DNA from 2 places in the Hydrogenophaga sp. RWCD_12 genome. Region 2 is predicted to be linked to the other one. Evidence: riboswitches for the same ligand, from Rfam matches in the RefSeq annotation. Region 2 holds a riboswitch; the other holds the start of a gene.
What was found. A riboswitch is a leader RNA that binds a small molecule or an ion and turns the genes downstream of it on or off. The one in region 2 is predicted to bind thiamine pyrophosphate.
Positions count from the first base shown of each region.

Region 1: linked by a shared signal. The riboswitch ahead of thiC (phosphomethylpyrimidine synthase ThiC) and the one ahead of ACLIJ1_RS01685 (thiamine ABC transporter substrate binding subunit) in region 2 are both predicted to bind thiamine pyrophosphate.

Region 1 covers NZ_JBKIXC010000002.1:606,283-615,579, reverse strand. Annotated here, with positions in the region: gene ACLIJ1_RS10055 (cation-translocating P-type ATPase) at 1-68, shown strand, start outside; gene ACLIJ1_RS10050 (DUF6920 family protein) at 72-932, opposite strand; TPP riboswitch at 1,031-1,145, shown strand; gene thiC (phosphomethylpyrimidine synthase ThiC) at 1,246-3,141, shown strand; gene ACLIJ1_RS10040 (FAD-dependent oxidoreductase) at 3,145-4,230, shown strand; gene thiS (sulfur carrier protein ThiS) at 4,224-4,421, shown strand; gene ACLIJ1_RS10030 (thiazole synthase) at 4,424-5,221, shown strand; gene thiD (bifunctional hydroxymethylpyrimidine kinase/phosphomethylpyrimidine kinase) at 5,218-6,822, shown strand; gene ACLIJ1_RS10020 (ATP-binding protein) at 6,803-8,293, opposite strand; gene ACLIJ1_RS10015 (ABC transporter substrate-binding protein) at 8,290-9,297, opposite strand, start outside.
Region 2 covers NZ_JBKIXC010000001.1:344,669-353,965, reverse strand. Annotated here, with positions in the region: gene ACLIJ1_RS01715 (lytic murein transglycosylase) at 1-629, shown strand, start outside; gene ACLIJ1_RS01710 (DUF4124 domain-containing protein) at 668-1,129, shown strand; gene ACLIJ1_RS01705 (heavy metal-binding domain-containing protein) at 1,136-1,483, opposite strand; gene ACLIJ1_RS01700 (hypothetical protein) at 1,580-2,434, shown strand; gene ACLIJ1_RS01695 (ABC transporter ATP-binding protein) at 2,444-3,097, opposite strand; gene ACLIJ1_RS01690 (ABC transporter permease) at 3,090-4,667, opposite strand; gene ACLIJ1_RS01685 (thiamine ABC transporter substrate binding subunit) at 4,765-5,805, opposite strand; TPP riboswitch at 5,866-5,966, opposite strand; gene ACLIJ1_RS01680 (class I SAM-dependent methyltransferase) at 6,140-6,802, shown strand; gene ACLIJ1_RS01675 (hypothetical protein) at 6,886-7,056, opposite strand; gene ACLIJ1_RS01670 (DHA2 family efflux MFS transporter permease subunit) at 7,193-8,812, opposite strand; gene ACLIJ1_RS01665 (efflux RND transporter periplasmic adaptor subunit) at 8,834-9,297, opposite strand, start outside.

The sequences.
Region 1 (9,297 bases), on a different contig from region 2:
TGAGCGTGGTCTGGTTCGAAGGCATCAAGGGGGTGCAACGCGCCCGCCGCCCGCATGCACCCGCCTGACCGTCAGGTCGACCACTCGTAGGCGAGCGAAGTGACGGTGCCGCGCCAGTAGGTCTTGCGGCCTTCGGGCAGCAGCCAGGCCACCTCGCCGGTCAGCGGCACGGTCATGCCATCGATACGCTGGTGGTTGGACCAGGTGCCTTCCCATGGCGCCATCTTGATCTCCTGCCCCACCATGCGGCCACGCGCCTGCGCCAGCACCGAGCGCACCATGCCCGCATCGTCAAATCGGAACAGCAGGGTGAGCGCGAGCGCGCCATCGGTCAGGGTGGCGTTGGCGCTGTGCTCGTCCACCGCGGTCCATTGCACGCCCTGGCTGGGCAGCAGGGCTGTGGGGTACCAGGCGGCTTCGGCAAAGAAGCGCATCAGCTCGCCGCGCGCCAGCTCTCCACCGCCCTCCAGATCGGCCACTGGAAACAGGCCCAGCACGGCCGCGTGCAGCAGGCCCCGGCCATCGGCGTAGCTGTCGTGCACGCGCACCGGCAGGCCGGGCAGCATGGCAATGCGCGCGTCCCAGAGGAAGCCGGGGCGCTGCACGACCACCCGCTGATGTGAGGTGAACGGCTTCCACTGCTCGCCGCCGGGGGACATGTTGAATTGCCCGGTGTGCTCGAGTGTGAGCGCGGTGACCATCGGCTGTCCCGGGGTGAGCACGGCACGGAAATGCCGTTGCACCGGTGCCGGCAAGCCCTCGATGTCACGTGGGTCGTAGACGCCGGGCCGGGCCGGCCGGCGCAGCGCTTCCAGACGCGCATGAATGACCTGCGTGGCCTTCGCCCAGCGCCGTGCACCGAGCAACCCAAGACCTGCGACCACGAGGACCACCACCACCCCGAACAGAAGAATCCCGGTGAACCAGTTCATGGTCATCAGCCTACACAGCGGGCGGCCAACGTCTGTGCGTTGCCGGACTCTTTCCGCAGGGACATTGCGCTGGCTCAAGAATTTCCACGCTACACTGCGCGCCTGCTCCGGGGTGCTCCGGCCTTCCAAGGTCTGGCGCTGAGATGGTTGAACAACCGAACCCGCGAACTTGATCCGGCTAGTACCGGCGAAAGAAGAGCGTTGCCTTGAAGGACCCATGAAGGGGGCGCATCCGCCCTTGCCTGTGGTCCTTCGTGGCGGTCCTCCGGAGCTGTTCGTTTCGCAACAGCTTTTTCAATCAGGAGACCGCCCGATGAACGCCCCCGACAAGCTCCAGCAGCTGCTCACGCTCACCCGCGAACCCTTCCCCCAGTCGATAAAGATCTACGTGCCCGGCGCACAGGCCGGCGTGCGGGTGCCGATGCGCGAGATCGCGTTGACCAATGGAGAACAGGTCACGGTCTACGACACCTCCGGCCCCTACACCGACCCCGCAGCGACCATCGATGTGCGCCGGGGCCTTTCGCCGGTGCGCAGCCAGTGGGTGGTCGCGCGCGGCGACACCGAGGCCTACGAAGGCCGCAGCCGCGTGGCGCTGGACGATGGTGGCAAGCACGGTGAAGTCGCCGACGCACGCATCGAAGCCCTGCGCGCCGAGGCGGTGGGCCTGCAGCGCCAGCCGCTGCGCGCCAAGGCCGGTCGCAACGTGACGCAGATGCACTACGCCCGCCAAGGCATCGTCACGCCCGAGATGGAATACATCGCCATCCGCGAAAACGGCAAGCGCGAGTGGATGAAGGAATACCTCGGCAGCGCCGAGCGCGAGGCGCGCCTCAAGGGCAACCCCATGGGCGCCCGCATTCCCGACACCATCACGCCCGAGTTCGTGCGCGACGAGGTGGCGCGCGGCCGTGCAGTGATCCCGGCGAACATCAACCACCCCGAAGTCGAGCCGATGATCATCGGCCGCAACTTCCTGGTGAAGATCAACGCCAACATCGGCAACTCGGCCGTCACCTCGTCGATCGAAGAGGAAGTCGAAAAACTCGTGTGGTCGATCCGCTGGGGCGGCGACACGGTGATGGACCTTTCCACCGGAAAGAGCATCCACACCACGCGCGACTGGATCGTGCGCAACTCGCCGGTGCCCATCGGCACGGTGCCGATCTACCAGGCGCTGGAAAAGGTCGGCGGCATTGCAGAGGACCTCTCCTGGGAGATCTTCCGCGACACGCTGATCGAGCAGGCCGAACAGGGCATCGACTACTTCACCATCCACGCCGGCGTGCGCCTGCCGTTCATTCACCTCACCACGCAGCGGCGCACCGGCATCGTCTCGCGCGGCGGCTCCATCCTGGCCAAGTGGTGCATCACCCATCACAAAGAGAACTTCCTGTACACGCACTTCGACGAGATCTGCGAAATCATGAAGGCCTACGACGTGACCTTCTCGCTGGGCGACGGCCTGCGCCCCGGGTCGGGTGCCGACGCCAACGACGAGGCGCAGTTTGCCGAGCTGCGCACGCTGGGCGAGCTGACACAGATTGCGTGGAAGCACGATGTGCAGACCATGATCGAAGGCCCCGGCCACGTGCCCATGCACATGATCCAGGCCAACATGGATGAGCAGATCAAGCACTGCCACGAAGCGCCGTTCTACACACTGGGCCCGCTGACCATCGACATCGCGCCGGGCTACGACCACATCGCCTCGGCGATTGGCGCGGCGATGATCGGCTGGATGGGCACGGCCATGCTGTGTTACGTCACGCCCAAGGAACACCTGGGCCTGCCGGATCGCGACGATGTCAAGCAGGGAATCATTGCCTACAAGATCGCGGCACACGCCGCCGACGTGGCCAAGGGCCACCCTGGACAGCGCGCGCGCGACGACGCGATGAGCAAGGCGCGCTTCGAATTCCGCTGGCGCGACCAGTTCGCCCTCGGCCTGGACCCGCAGACGGCCGAGGCCTACCACGACGAAACCCTGCCCAAGGACTCGTCCAAGGAGGCGCATTTCTGCTCCATGTGCGGCCCCAAGTTCTGCAGCATGAAGATCACGCAGGACGTGCGCGACTACGCCGCCGCCCAGGGCCTGAGCGAAGAGCAGGCCCTGTCGGAAGGCATGGCGCAGAAGAGCGCGGAGTTCAAGGCCGTGGGCGGCGAGTTCTACGTGCCAGTGGATTCACTGAGCTCGAAAAGAGGCTGAGCCATGGCCCGCATTGGCATTGCCGGAGCCGGCGTGCTGGGACGGCTTCTGGCGTGGCAGCTCGGTCGCGCCGGACATGCGGTCACGGTGTTCGACCCGGCCCCCGGCCCGCAGGCGCCGGACACCGGTTCGCTGAACGCGCGGTCTGAACACGCCGCCGGTTTCACCGCGGCCGGCATGCTCAGCCCCATCGCCGAGCTGGACAACGCCGGCCCCGACATCGCGCGGCTGGGATGGCGCTCGCTGGCGCTGTGGCGCGGCATCGCCGAAGCGCTGCGCGAAGATGGCTGTACCACGCCACTGTTCGCGCAACACGGCAGCCTGATGGTGGCCCACGGCGCCGACCTGGGCGCCGCGCGCCGAGTGCTGGCCCGTCTGGAGGCCGCACCCGCCCTGGCGGGCGAACTGCCGGCGCCGCAGCCGCTGGATCAGACGGCACTGGCCACGCTGGAACCTGCACTGGCACCAGGGCTGCACGCCTGGCTGCTGCCCGGCGAAGCGCAGGTGATGAGCCGCGACATGCTGACCGCACTGGCTGTGCACACGCCCAATGTTCATTGGTGCTGGGGCGAACGCTTGGAGCGCTTGCAGCCCGGGAAGATCGCGCTCGCCGACGGAGAAGTCGTGGCGGTGGATCTGGCCATCGATGTGCGCGGCGTGGGTGCCCGGCCGGACTTGAAGATCCGGGGTGTGCGCGGCGAGGTGATCTGGCTGCACGCCCCCGGTGTGAAGCTGCAGCGCCCGGTGCGCCTGCTGCACCCGCGCCACCGCGTCTACATCGTGCCGCGCCCGGGTGACCTGTTCGTGGTCGGCGCCAGCGAGATCGAGAGCGATGACCGTTCGCCGGTCAGCCTGCGCAGCGCGGTCGAGCTGATGACCGCGGCGCACAGCGTGATCCCCGAGCTTGCCGAGGCGCGCATCGTGCACCTGGAAGCCAACCTGCGGCCCGCCCTGCCCGACAACGAACCGCGCATCGAACAGACGCCCGGTCTGCTGCGCATCAACGGCCTGTTCCGCCACGGCTGGCTGCTCGCACCCGCGCTGGTGGAACAGTTGGAACTCCCCCCTGCGCCCGCCACCCCATGCTGACCTTCAACGACCTCACCCTGCCTTGCCCCGATGGCCTGACGCTGGCTGCGCTGCTCATGGCGCAGGGCGTGCAGCCCGAAGCGGTGGCGACCGCTGTCAACGGCGAGTTCGTCGCGCGCGACCAGCGCGCCTCGCAACTGCTGTGCGCTGGAGACACCGTGCTCACCTTTCAAGCCATCGTCGGAGGTTGAGCATGACCGCAACGAACTGGGCTCCGTATGGCGTCGAACTGAACAGCCGTTTCCTGCTCGGCAGCGCCGGCTACCCTTCGCCGCAGGTACTGGCCGACAGCATCGCGGCCAGCGGCACACAGGTTGTCACGGTCGGCCTGAAGCGCACGCTGGCGGCCGGCGGCGACAACGGCTTCATCGACATCGTCCGTGCCGCGATGCGCGAGCGCGGCGCGCGCCTGCTGCCCAACACCGCCGGTTGCCGCACCGCGCGCGAAGCGATCGCGCTGGCGCACATGGCGCGCGAGCTGTACGGCACGCACTGGATCAAGCTGGAGGTGGTGGGCGACGAGCACACGCTGCAGCCCGACCCCTGGGGCACGGTGGAGGCGGCGGCGCAACTCATCCGCGACGGCTTCGCCGTTTTCCCCTACTGCACCGACGACCTGGTGACCTGCCAGCGTCTGCTGGACGTGGGTTGCGAGGTGCTGATGCCCTGGGGCGCTCCGATCGGTTCGGGCCAGGGCCTGATCAACCCGTTTGCCCTGCGCACCCTGCGCGCGCGCCTGCCCGGTGTGCCGCTGGTGGTCGACGCCGGGATCGGCGCTCCGTCGCACGCCGCCGCCGCGATGGAGCTGGGTTTCGACGCCGTGCTGCTGAACTCGGCCGTGAGCCAGGCGGTGGACCCGGTGCGCATGGCGAATGCCTTCGGCCTGGCCATCGAGGCCGGTCGCGCAGCGTTCGAGGCCGGCGTGATGGCGCCACAGGAGATGGCGGTCGCCAGCACACCCGTCAGCGGACATCCCTTTCTGATCCCATGAACAAGCCACCTGTGATCTGGAGCATCGCCGGCACCGACAGCGGTGGCGGCGCGGGCCTGGCGGCCGACCAGCGCGCGGCCGATGCCTTCGGCGTGCACCTGTGCCCCGTGGTCGCTGCGGTGACCGCACAGAGCAGCACCGCCGTGACACGCATCGACGCAGTCGCGCCATCGCTGCTGGATGCACAGCTGGCCGCGCTGGCCGCCGACATGCCGCCGACCGCCATCAAGACCGGCCTGCTCGGCAGCGCGGAGAACGCCTGGGTCGTGGCACGCTGGATCGACCGCCTGCGCCAGCTTGGCCCGGTGGCCCTGGTGATCGACCCGGTGCTGCGCGCCAGCACCGGCGCCGCCTTCGCCGACGTCGAGTTGCTGCGGGCCTACCGCGAAGCCCTGCTGCCACGCGCCACGGTCATCACGCCCAACCAGTCCGAAGCGCTTGCCCTGCTTGGGAACCCATCGACCAACAATGTGCCAGCGCTGGCGCGCGCGCTGCAGGCCTCGGGACCGGAGGCAGTGGTGGTCACTGGGGGTGACGCGACCACGCCGGAGGTGTCGATCGACTGGCTGCAGACGCCGCTCGCCTGCGGCTGGCTATCGCTGCCGCGGGTCCCGACGGTCCACCACCACGGCACTGGCTGCACCTTTGCCAGCGCGCTGGCCTCGGCGCTCGCAATGGGATGGGTGAGCGCCGAGGCCGCTGTGCTCGCCAAGATGGCGACCACCCACGCCCTGCGCCACGCGCGCGCCGTCGGAAGCGGCGCGGGGCCGGTGATCGCCCGCGACGGCTTTGGCACCGATCCGAACCTGCTGCCATTGCTGGGCCTTGACGAAGAGATGCCGCGTCATGCACCGTCACCCAACCCGGTTCGTGCACCCGGCGTCTACGCCATCGTCGACAGCGCCGAGCGCCTCGAGGCGGTGCTGCAGGCTCAGCCCACGGTCGACACGATCCAGCTGCGCATGAAGCGACCTGCAGACCTTTCCGATGGGCGCTGGCAGGCTCAGCTGGGCGAAGCCATCGCCCGCGGCCAGCGCGCGGCCGATGCTGCGGGCGTGCTGCTGGTCATCAACGACCACTGGCAGACCGCATTGGGTGCCGGAGCAAAGGCCCTGCACCTCGGGCAGGAAGACCTGCTCGCCCTCACGCCCGCCGATCGCCAACAGCTGCAGGCCGCCCGCGGGCGCGGCGTGCAGCTCGGCCTGAGTTCGCACAGCCTGTGGGAGCTTTGCCGCGCGGCGGCCCTGCAACCCGACTTGATCGCCTGCGGTCCGGTCTGGCCCACCTCGACCAAGGACATGCCGTGGCGGCCGCAGGGGCTGCACAACCTGGCCTGGTGGGCCCACATGGCGCCCGCACCGGTGGTGGGCATCGGTGGCATCCTCGAATCGGCGCAGTTGCAGGCCGTCGCTGCGGCGGGTGCCGCCGGTGGCTGTGTGGTGCGCGGCCTCGGCGATCGGCCAGCGCAGACCTTGCCGGCCTGGCGGGCGGCATGGCAGGCCGGCCTCTCGAACCGCAACGACACGCGACCGCCGGCCCTGCCGCATCCCACGCTCCCTTCCCCGCACCTGGCGGCAGCGCTCAGTCGGTCAGACCCTTGAGCGTGACCTCCGCTTCCAGCCCGCCTTCGGGATGGTTGCGCAGCACGATGTCGCCACCATGGCGGCGCACCGCATTGCGCGCGATCCACAGGCCCAGGCCATTGCCCTGGCTGTGGGTCTTCATGCCGTGGTCCAGCCGCAGGTAGGGCTCGAACATGCGCTGCAGGGCGTCCTCGGGCAGACCGGGACCGTGGTCGCGGATGGTGACCACCGCGAACTCGCCACGGCGGTGCACATCGATCTCGACCCGGATGCCGTAACGCAGGGCGTTGTCGATCAGGTTCCCCAGCGCACGCTTGATCGCCAGCGGCTTGCCCCAGATCCGCACCGGATCCGCACGCAGGGTCAGCTGCGCGCCCGCCGCCATACCGACCCCGGTCAGCGCCCGCAGCAGATCGTCCAGCGCGATCTCCACCGTGGCCTCACTCAGGTCGGCACCGCGCATGGTCGTCAGCGCGCCCTTGAGCAAGTCGCTCAATTCCTGCAGATCTGCATTGAAGCCCTCGCGCGCCTCGGTGTCATCGAGCATCTCGGCGCGAAACTTCAGCCGCATGATGGGCGTCTGCAGGTCGTGCGACACGCTGCGGAACAGGTGCTCCCGGTCCTCGACCGCGCGGCCGATGCGCGACTGCATCTCGTTGAACGCGTGGGCCAGACCACGCACCTCCTGCGGCCCGGTTTCGGGAATCGGCTCGACCGCCATGTCGCGTGCGAAGCTGGACGCGGCTTGCCCCAGCCGGCTGAGCGAGCGCGTGATTTCGCGCGCCACCAGCATCACCACCAGCAGCAGCGCGGCCAGCCCCGCGAGCACCAGCAACAGCCGGTCGGGCGCGTAGGGATTGGCCTTCTCGAACAGGCCGGGGTTGGGCAGTGGCGTGACCAGTAGCAGCCAGTTTCCGGGGTCCAGTTCGGCCTGCACAGCCAGCAGGGGTTGCTGACCGGTCTGCGCCAGACCGGCCGCCTGCAGCCAGTGCTCGGGCAGCGCGGTCAGTGGCTGTCCGTCGTCGGTGACGGTGAGCGTGCTGGCCTGGGCAAAGTGCGCGTGCACACCGGCCATGCCGTGGGCCGCGAGGTCCGCGCCCATCAGACGCTCGACCTCTGCCGACATGTCGCGCGCCAGTGCGCTCCGGGCCGGCCCACCCTGTTCCACCCGGGACCGGTTGAGCTGCAGGAAGAAGCGGGCACCGCCGGTGGTGCGCAGCTGGTCGATCAACAGCGGGCGGTATTGCACCGGCAGGGACTTGAAAAAGCGAACGGATTGCGCCGCGGCCGCCGCCAGCTCTGCCGCGGTCTGCTGCACCTCCTCGCGCGCCTGGTTGCGCGCCTGCAGCGTCCAGACGGCAAGGACCAGCAACTGGCTGCTGAGCACACCCAGCAGCATGAAGAGGATCACGCGGTTTCTCAGCGTCGCCGGCAGCAGGCGCCGCAGCAGCTCCGCCGCACGGCTTCGCACGTTTGCCGCGCCGCTCATGCCAGGGGCTCCCGGTTGAGCCGCACCATCTGCTGCCAGACCTCCTGCGCTGGCCGCCGCGGATCCCGCACGAATCCGGCGAGCAGCACAGCCATGGTCTCGGCGCGCAGGCCGTCCATCCCGAGCCGGTGTGACAGTCCGGGCAGCTTGTCCACCCGCGCATCGTGCAGCGCCTGCCAGGTGGCGGCCTCCGCCACATCGAGCCCGGCGGCGGACACATCGGTGCGCACCGGCACCGAGCCCTTGGCCCGGTTGTAGGCCCGCTGCAAGGCCGGCTCGACCAGGTGCGCCGCCAGCGCCCGCTGCCAGGGTGCCACGTCCGCCCCCTTGTCGAAAACACCCAGCGCATCGACCAGGAACAGGAACGTGCCCTCGGTGCCAGGCACTGTGGTGCAGCCGTAATCGGTGCCGGCCTTCATGCCCCAGGCATTGAGTTCGCCGCGCGACCAGTCGCCGGTCAACCAGAGCCCGGCGCGGTCAAGCAGGAATTCGCGACCGGCGCGCGACCAGCTTGGCGCCCGACCTGCCGCCCTGGTGTTGAGCGACCGCAGATACCGCAGATGGTCCAGCGCCTGCAGCACACCCTCGTCCTCCCAGCCCCGTCGACCGGACAACGCACGAAAGCGTGCCGCCCCCAGCGCCGACAGCAGCAGGCTTTCGAACAGCACCAGCAGTTGCCCGCCATCGTCGCTCCACACCATCGGCATCACGCCCTCGCGCGACAGCACGCCGGCCGCGTGCGTCACGTCGCCCCAGGTGCGCGGCGGCTGCAGGCCGTGGGCTTCCCAGAGCCGCAGGTTGTAGAGCAGTGTGTTGGTGCGGTGAATCCCGACCGGAACCGCCACCAGACGCCCGTCGCGCGCCACCGCCTCCCGCACCCAGGGCATCAGCGCAGACGTCCAGCGTGAACCCGGGTCCGGATCGATGAGCAACCCCCTGGCCGCCAGCTCGTGCGCCGTGCGCACCGGCAGATGGGCCATGTCCGGCGGGTCGCGGCTGAGCAG
Region 2 (9,297 bases):
CCACCTTCGAGCGCCTCGCGGTCGACGGCGACGGCGACGGCAGGCGCGACCTGATGGACAACACCGCCGATGCGCTCGCCTCCACCGCCAACTTCCTGTCCAAGGCCGGCTGGCAGAGCGGACAGCCCTGGGGCTTCGAAGTGAAGCTGCCCGCCGGGCTCAACACCGCCGAGGAAGGGCGGCGCAGCAAGCGCCCGATCAGCGAATGGATCGCGCGCGGCGTGCGCAAGGCCGACGGTTCACCCCTGCCCGCCAGCCTCGGCAGCGCCGGCCTGATGACACCCTCCGGCCCGCAGGGCCCGGCCTTCCTGGTGTTCAGGAACTTCGATGCGATCTACGGCTACAACGCCGCCGAAAGCTACGGCCTGGCCATCGCGCACCTGAGTGACCGCCTGCGCGGCGCCGGCCCGTTCGTCACCCCCTGGCCGACCGACGACCCCGGCCTCTCACGCGCCGAACGCCGCGAACTGCAGGGACTGCTGGTGCTGCGCGGTCACGAGATCGGCGAGGTCGACGGCATGCTCGGCGACAAGAGCCGCGCCGCCATCCGCATCGAGCAGGCGCGGCTGGGGCAGGAGGTCAACGGGCGTGGAGGGATGAAGCTGCTGCGCGCATTGCGCGGGCGTTGAGTCAGGGCGCAGAATCCGGACCAACAGGGAGAACAATGATGAAGCGTTCAACGTGGTGGTGGAGATGGGTCATGGTCGGGGGCTTGCTGTGCAGCCACCTGTGGGCGAGCGCCCAGGATGTGTACACGTGGACCGACGAGAAGGGCAGGAAGCACTTCGCCGACAAGGTGTCCACTCCCGAGAACCGGCAGGACAAGCCGGTGGCGATCCCGCCCCCCAATGTCGCCAAACGGTTTGTGCCGGTCCCGACCGACGCCTCTGGCGATGCCCTTCCCCCGACACCTGCCGCCCCGACGGTCCCTGCAAACAAGACCAAGTTGCCAGATCCGAAAAAGAAGGCCAAGTATTCGCAGGACGAGTGCGAAGCACTGAAGAAGGCCTACGAAGCCAGTGCGGCCTGCTTTGCCGAGTGCTCGACGCCCACATGGACATTTAGGGGCGGCGGTCGAAACAACGCCAAGTGCGGGCACTGCACCCAGATGACTATGCCGCGCTGCTGACCGGTTTCACCCCAGCTTCACCGCGGTCCCGCTCACGGCCACCATCATCATCCCGTTGGCCTCGCCCATGACTTCGTAGTCGAAGTCGATGCCGATCACGCCGTTGGCGCCCAGTTCTTTCGCGGCCTCGACCAAGCCTTCGAGCGCCGCATCTCGCGCACCCGACAGCGCGCGCTCATAGCCACCGGCCCGCCCGCCGACCACGTCGCGCACGGACGAGAACATGTCCCGGAAGATGTTGGCGCCGATGATGGCTTCGCCGTTAACCACACCCACGTACTGGCTGCGCGCGATGTCGGGCGGCGTGGTGGTGCTGAGGAAAAAGCCGTCTGTACTCCTGGAAAACCATCCCATCGAAACCTCCTTGTGGCCAGAAGACGTTCCGGCGCAGAATCGATTTTGACATTCAGGGAACACCACAAGGGCTTCAGCCCGCCGACTTGGCACAACATGTCTTCCGCTCTTCCAGCCTGCACACCACCGACTTTCACCCTTTCCCGCCGCCGCCTGACGTCGATGGCTCCTTTTGCGCTGGTCTTCACCGGTCTTCCTGCGGCCGTGTTCGCTCAGTCCGCCAAGACTGCGGTGGACTACCGCGGCATGGTGTCCAGGGGCACCCGCCTGTCGATCCTCACCGACCGCATCACGCGCTGTCAGGCACAACGCCTGCTGGGCGTGCTCACGCCCCGCGCCGAACGCATGCTGGCCGACTCCGTGGCCGAAGCCCGCACCATCATGGCAGCCCTGAAGCAGCAAGGCGCAGGCGCGGCCGCCATTGCCCCCCTGCTGGCCAGCGCGGAGCAGGATCTGGGCGCCTTGCTCAGTGCCAGTGAGAGCTTCCGCACCGAGGACAGGGCGGGTCTGGGCAAGCTCGCGGTCCTCGCCGACAAGGCTGGTGCCTCGATCGACAGGCTGGTGACAGCGTATGTGCAGGCCATCGGTCAGCCCACGGCCTCGGTGCTCCAGACCACGGCCGATCTGCAGCGCCTCACGCAGCATCTGGCCGTGCATTACCTCCTGTCGCGGGCAGGCATCGACCCGACCGAGCAGCTCAAGGAAGTGGACACCGGCCGGCGTGCCTTCGAAACGCTGCTGCAGAACCTCAAGCAGTCACCAGTCCGCAGCGCCAGGACGGACGCGGCCATGCCGCTCATCGAAGGTCAGTGGACGTTCCTGCGCGCCACATTGACACAGGCTGGTACCGACGTTGCCGCACTGCAGAACGCGGCGACCACCAGCGAACGCACACTCGAAGTGCTGACCGAGCTTTACGCGGCGTACGACGCAGCGCTGCGGCCCGGCTGAAGCAGCTGCTCAGGCCACCGGCACCAGGCGCCCGGCATCCAGCGAAACTATGCGGCCGGCCATGGCGCGCGCCTCCTGCGCGTCGTGCGTCACCAGGATCGCGGTCATGCCGGCTTCGGTGATGCGTTCGCGGAATTCGGCGCGCAGCTGCTCGCGCAGTGCGGCATCGAGAGCGGAAAACGGCTCGTCCAGCAGCAGCGCACGCGGCTGCGTGATGAGTGCACGCGCCAGCGCCACGCGCTGCTGTTCCCCGCCCGACAGCGTCCAGACCCGCGCATCGCCGTGATTGGCGAGGCCGAAGCGCGAGAGCATGGCCTGTGCGCGTTCGCGGGCTTCGGCCTTGCGTACGCCCTGCTCGATCGGGCCAAAGGCGACGTTGTCGCGCACGTTGAGGTGCGGGAACAGCGCGAAGTCCTGGAACATCAGTGCGAAGCCGCGCCGCTCGGGCGGCAAGTGGGTGATGTCCACCCCGTCGAACCAGACGCTGCCGCGTTCGGGCGCTTCGAGCCCGGCCACGATCTTGAGCAGGGTGCTCTTGCCGCTGCCGGAAGCGCCAAGCAGCGCGACCGTTTCGCCCGCGTCCACACGCAGGTTCACTCCGGCCAGCAGCGACCACTCGGGAGAGGCCTCCCAGTGTTTGTGGATGTCGCGCAGTTCAAGCATGGCGGGCATTGTCCTTCGAGGCGGGGCCTTCGATCAGCGTGAACGCCAGCAGCGCCAGCACCATCAGCAGCGCGGCGAGCACAAAGGCGGCGTCGAGATTGGCGGCGCCGGGCCGGCCCAGGTGCTGGTGAATCAGGGTGGTGAGCGTGGACCACTCCGGGCGCGAGAGAAACAGCGTGACCGCGAATTCACCCAGTGCGGTGGCAGCGGCAAACGCCATGCCACGCCGCAGCGCGGGCGCCACCAGCGGCAGCGTGACGCGCCAGAACACACGCCAGGGCCGTGCGCCGAGCGAGGCCGCAGCCTGCGCATATTGCGCGGGCAGGCTGTCGAGCGCGGCGGTGAGCGATTTCGACACGAAGGGCCAGGCCAGCAGCGCGTACGCGCCCAGCAGCATCGCCAGGCTCGCGCTCCAGTCTGGATAGAGCAGCAACAGGCCAAAGGCGACGCTCACGGGCGACACCACGAAGGGCAGGAACGCCGTCGCCCGCCAGGCCAGCGACAGGTGACCACGGGCCGTCACGGAGAGCGCATGCGCCAGGCCCAGCGCCGTTGCCAGCAGCAAGGCCACCAGCGAGAAGCGCAGCGTGTTGCCCAGCGCGGCCAGCGTGTCGCCCTCCATCAACACCGCCCAGCCCTGCCCGGTCAGCAGCGACGACGCCGCGCGCCACACAATGGCCGCCAGCGGCGCGGCGCACACCAGCGCCAGCAAGGCCATCGCGCCGGCCACGCCCAGCCACTGCCCCGCGCCCTGCGGTGGGCGCGGGAGGATGGGCGTCACGCGCGCGGGCGCCGCCAGCCGCCGCTCCAGCCAGGCGTAGGCCAAGGCCACCGCACCGGTCAGCGCCATGGTCCAGACCGCCAGCACACCTGCCTGCCCCAGCTCCAGCTCGTGGGCGACCAGGGTGTAGATCTCGACCTCGGCGGTCGCGTAGCGCTGCCCGCCCAGGATCAGCGCGAGGCCAAAGCCCGCGAAGCAGTAGAGAAACACCAGGCACAGCGCCGACGCCAGCCAGGGCGCGATCGCCGGCCACTCGATGCGCCAGAAGGCGCGCCAGGGCGTGGCGCCCAGCGTGCGCGCCGCCGCCAGCCGCTGCGCGCTCACCTGCCCGAGTGCATCGACACCCGCGCGCACCACGAGGCAGAGGTTGAAAAACAGGTTGCCGTAGAGCAGCAGCCATGGCGTATCGCTCAGATCAATGCCGGCCTCGGCCAGCGGCGCGCCGAACAGGCCACGCGGCCCCCACAGCGCCAGCACGCCCATGGCCGCGACCAGCGTCGGCACCACGAAGGGCAACATCAGCAGGCGCAGCGCCAGCGCCCGGCCAGGAAACACGCGCCGCGCCAGCACCCAGGCGCAAGGGACTCCCAGTAGCAGCGCCAGCACGCAGGTGATGGCCGCCTGCGCCAATGACCACAACACCCGCCATCGCAGATAGGGATCGGTCCACACCAGCAGCCAGCGCACTTCGGCACCGTCCGCAAACCCCTCGGCCAGCAGCCGCAGCACCGGCGCCACCAGCATCACCAACAGAAACAGGAATGGCAAGGCCGGAAGGACTTTGGCCAAGGCACCCGTGGAACCGGCTGCGCCGGCGCACCAGGTGCTTCCCCCCTTCAGGGGGGAAGCCGCAAAGCGGCGCAGGGGGGTCATCCGACTTCAGGGTTCACTTCAAGACCGTCTGCGTCCAGCGCTGTTGCCAGGCCTTGGCGTTCGCGTCCATGCGTTCGGCCGTGGCGTTGTCGAACTTCGCCGGCTCGGTCGCATGGGCCTTCATCACATCGACGCGCGCGGCGCCGGCCTCGACCGGGAACATCCACATCGACGTCTGCAGCGCCTGCTGCACCGGTGCAGAACGCATGAACTCGATGAAGCGGCCGGCGGCCTCGCGCGCCGCGGGGTTGCCGCCCTTGACCAGGGCCACGCCCTCGACCTGTCGGAACACGCCGCCCTTGAGGAACAGGTTGGCCGTCGGCGACTCGGTGATCTTTTCCTTGCTGTAGAACACTTCGGCTGCCGGGCTGCTGGCATAGCTCACGACGATGGGGCGCGTGCCGCCGTTGCGCGTGAACTCGGTGTAGTAGGCCTCGCTCCAGCCCTTGACCACCTTCACGCCACCGGCGCGGGCCTTGGCCCACCAGTTGAACGCACCCTCTTCGCCCAGGCCGGCGATGGTGGCAAACAGGAAGGCCTGGCCGGGGCTGGAGGTCGCGGGGTTCTGCACCACCAGCAGCTTGGCGTAGGCCGGCTTGGCAAGATCGTCCAGCGAAGCGGGGAGTGCCAGGCCTGCCTTGGCGAACCAAGCCTTGTCGATGTTGAGATTGACGTAACCGAAATCCACCGGCACCACACCGCCCGACATCGCGACCTCGGCCTTGCGTTGCGCGGCCGGACCGGTGTAGGGGTCCACCACGCCCGCCGACAGCGCGCGCGGCAGCAGGGTGTTGTCGATGCCGAAGGCGACATCGGCGATGGGTGCGGACTTGGTGAGGATCAGCTTGTTGACCATCTCGCCGGCATCGCCGGCCTTGACGATCTGCAGCGTGACCGCCGCTTCTTTCTCGAACTGTGCCAGCAGGTCCTTGGGCAGGTCGAACGAGGCGTGGGTCAGCACCCGCAGCGGCATGGGCGACTGCGCGTGGGACAGGCCCGCGAAGGACAGCGAGGTGAGGGAGAAGAAAGCCGAAAGAAGAATCCGCCGTTGCATGTGAAGCCGCCTTGTCAAACGCCCGCTTCGGGGCTGAAAAGGACGGGCCACGGCAAACGGCGGACCGGCTTGTCACGCTCCCTACGCTGGCACAACCCAGATCAGGTGAGAGGGGTATTTCTCAGCCGGCCCTTGCGGGACCGGCACCCCCGGTGAAGGCCCGCATTGTAGAACGGACCCTGCGGGAGTGCGTGTTATGGTGCACCGGTCACCCCACGGGTGGCTCCGAGGAACTCCTCGACCCTGCATGTGCCCTGCCCGGTTCGCCCGGTGGCGATGTGTGCCCGTTCGATCAGAACCATTTGCACCGCGCTCATCATGAGAACCCTCGCCCATGCCCGGTTACCAGGTCAGGCACCAGACCGTCACCATTGGTGGTCGGGACTATGCCATCCGCTCCCTGCTCGACAACCAGCAATACGCCGACCCGCAAGGGACGGCCGAAGACACCGGCATGGGCGCGTCTGGATGGCCGCTGTTCGGCCAGGTCTGGCCGTCGGCGCGCGTACTGGCGCTGGCGATGGACAGCCATGACATCGCGGGCAAGCGCGTTCTGGAGATTGGCGCCGGGCTGGCGCTGGCGAGCCTGGTGATCCACCGGCGCGGTGGCGACATCACGGTCAGCGACTGGCACCCGCTGACCGCCGAATTCCTGCAGCAGAACCTGCAGGCCAATGGGCTGGGGCCGCTGCAGGTGCACGCCGGCAACTGGTCGGTCGACGACGCCGACGGCGCCAGTGGCCTGGGGCGCTTTGACCTGATCATCGGCAGCGACATCCTTTACGAACGCCAGCAGCCGGCCCAGCTGGCGCGATTCATCGACCAGCACGCCGCGCCCGGCGCCGAGGTGCTGATCGTCGACCCGGACCGTGGCAACCGCAGCGCCTTCGGTCGCGAGATGGCGCTGCTGGGTTTCGTGCTGACGATGGAGTCGGCCGAGCGTCAGCTGGAGAACGGCGAGGCCTTCAAGGGCCGCTTCCTGCACCTGCGCCGCTGAACCGGGCGGCGCCAAAGCAAAAGGCCCCGAACGGGGCCTTTGCAGGGATCGTTGAGGACCGGCGTTGAACCGGCCTGCGGTGATCAGCCGCCCTTCTTCGAGCGCTTGCCGGGGTTCTTCTTGGTGCGGGTGGCAACACCACGCTCCAGGCTCACGCGCTGGCCGCGACCGGGGGTCGGCAGCACGGCGCCATTGGCGGCGGTGGGACGGGGGGTGGCACGGCGGTCGGCTTCGGTGATCAGTTTGTTGCCCATGTCGGTTCCAGGGGGAGATTGGTTGAAAACCCCCTATTGGACCACAGGAAGAACACGCCGCTTTCGCGAGATGAAAGAGCCAGGATTCAGCGCCGGGCAGCGACCCGCGCAGCGGCGGAGCGTGGGGGTTCGCCTGTCAATGCGCTCCACCGCCGCCCGCTCCCGCCCCGCGCACCGGGCGCGAGGTCCAGATCACCAGCACCAGCACGAAGAACAGCGCCGACGACAGGAAGAACAGGTCGGTCACCGCCATCGTGAAGGCCTGCTGGTTCACCAGCCGGTCGACACTGGCCAGCGCCTGCTCGCGCGTCAGGCCGCCCGCCATGAGCTGGCTGATCGTCGCCATCGCGGTCTGGCTGCCTGGATGGATGGCCTCGACCAGATGCGCATGGTGCATCGCGGCGCGGCTCTCCCACAACGTGGTGAACAGCGAGGTGCCCACCGCACCGGCCGTGATGCGCACGAAGTTCGACAGGCCTGCGGCCGAGGGCATCTGCTCCGGCGGCAGGCCCGAGAACACGATGGCCTGCAACGGGATGAAGAAGAAGGCCATCGCCGCGCCCTGCAACAGGGTCGGAATCAGGATGGTCAAGAAGTCGGCCTGGGTGTTGAAGTGCGAACGCATCCACAGCACCAGCCCGAACCCCACGAACGCGACCGTCCCCAGCTTGCGCGGGTCGATGCGGCTGACGTTCTTGCCCACCCAAGGCGAGAGCACGATCGCCAGCAGGCCGACGGGCGCGGTCGCCAGGCCGGCCCAGGTGGCCGTGTAACCCATGAACTGCTGCAGCCACAGCGGCAGCAGCACCACGTTGCCAAAGAACAGGCCGTAGGCCACCGACAGCGACAGCGTTCCGGTGACGAAGTTGCGGCGCGCGAACAGGCGCAGGTCGACGATGGGGTGCTTGTCGGTCAGTTCCCAGGCCAGGAAGAACAGGAAGCTCACCGCGGAAACCACTGTCAGCAGGATGATCTCGCCCGACTGGAACCAGTCGAGTTCCTTGCCCTTGTCGATCATGATCTGCATCGCGCCGACGAACAGCACCAGCAGCACCAGGCCGACCACATCCAGCGGAACGCGGCGCGGCCCCGGGTCACGCTTGTGATAGATCGACCAGGTCAGCGCGGCAGCGAAGATGCCGACCGGAATGTTGATGTAGAAGATCCAGGGCCAGGAAAAGTTGTCGGTGATCCAGCCGCCCAGCAGTGGCCCGGCCACCGGAGCCACCAGCACCGTCATGCCCCACATCGCCATCGCCATGCCTGATTTGGCCGGTGGATAGCTGGCCAGCAGCAGCGTCTGCGACAGCGGGATCATCGGGCCGGCGACCAGGCCCTGCAGCACGCGGAAGGCAATCAGCATGCCGATGTTGGGCGCCAGGCCGCACAGCCACGACGCCACCACGAACAGCAGCACGCTCATGATGAACAGGCGCACCTGTCCGAAGCGCTGCGTCAGCCAGCCCGTCAGCGGGACCGAGATCGCATTGGCCACCGCGAACGAGGTGATGACCCAGGTGCCCTGAGATGGGCTCACGCCCATGTCGCCCGCGATCGCCGGGATCGACACGTTGGCGATCGAGGTGTCAAGCACGTTCATGAACGTGGCCAGCGAGAGGGCCACGGTGCCCAGCACCAGTTGGCCACCCTGCAGCGGCGCGAAGGCGGGTGCGCGGCCGGGCGGTGGTGGCGCCGATGTCGGCGGGGCGGAGTTTGGCCGCGCCGGTCCGGCGGCGTTGATCGCGTCGGTGTTCATCTCAGGAAGCTTTCAACGCGGTCAGTGGGCCAGAGCCAGCGTGGCGTGGGGAGCAGGTTGCGCCGCGCTCACGGCAAGCGGTGCCGAGGTCGCATGCGCCAGGGCGGCGGCAGCCTTGGCCGGGCTGATGCCCAGGTTGCGGGCGATGATGCCGCTCACGCGCGCATCGGCCGCCGCAGCGTCCTGATCAAACACAGCCGTCTGCATGGTGGCCGCCGGACGCGCCGCATCGGACAGCACGCGGCCTTCGGTGCGGCTGATGTCGACCTTGGCTTCCATCGACAGTCCCACGCGCAGCGGGTGTTCGGCCAGTTCCTTGGGATCGAGCTTGACGCGCACCGGCACGCGCTGCACCACCTTGATCCAGTTGCCGGTGGCGTTCTGCGCCGGCAGCAGCGCAAACGCTGCACCGGTGCCAGCGCCCAGGCCTTCGATCACGCCGTGGTAGACCACCTTCTTGCCGTAGACATCGGCGGTCAGCTCGA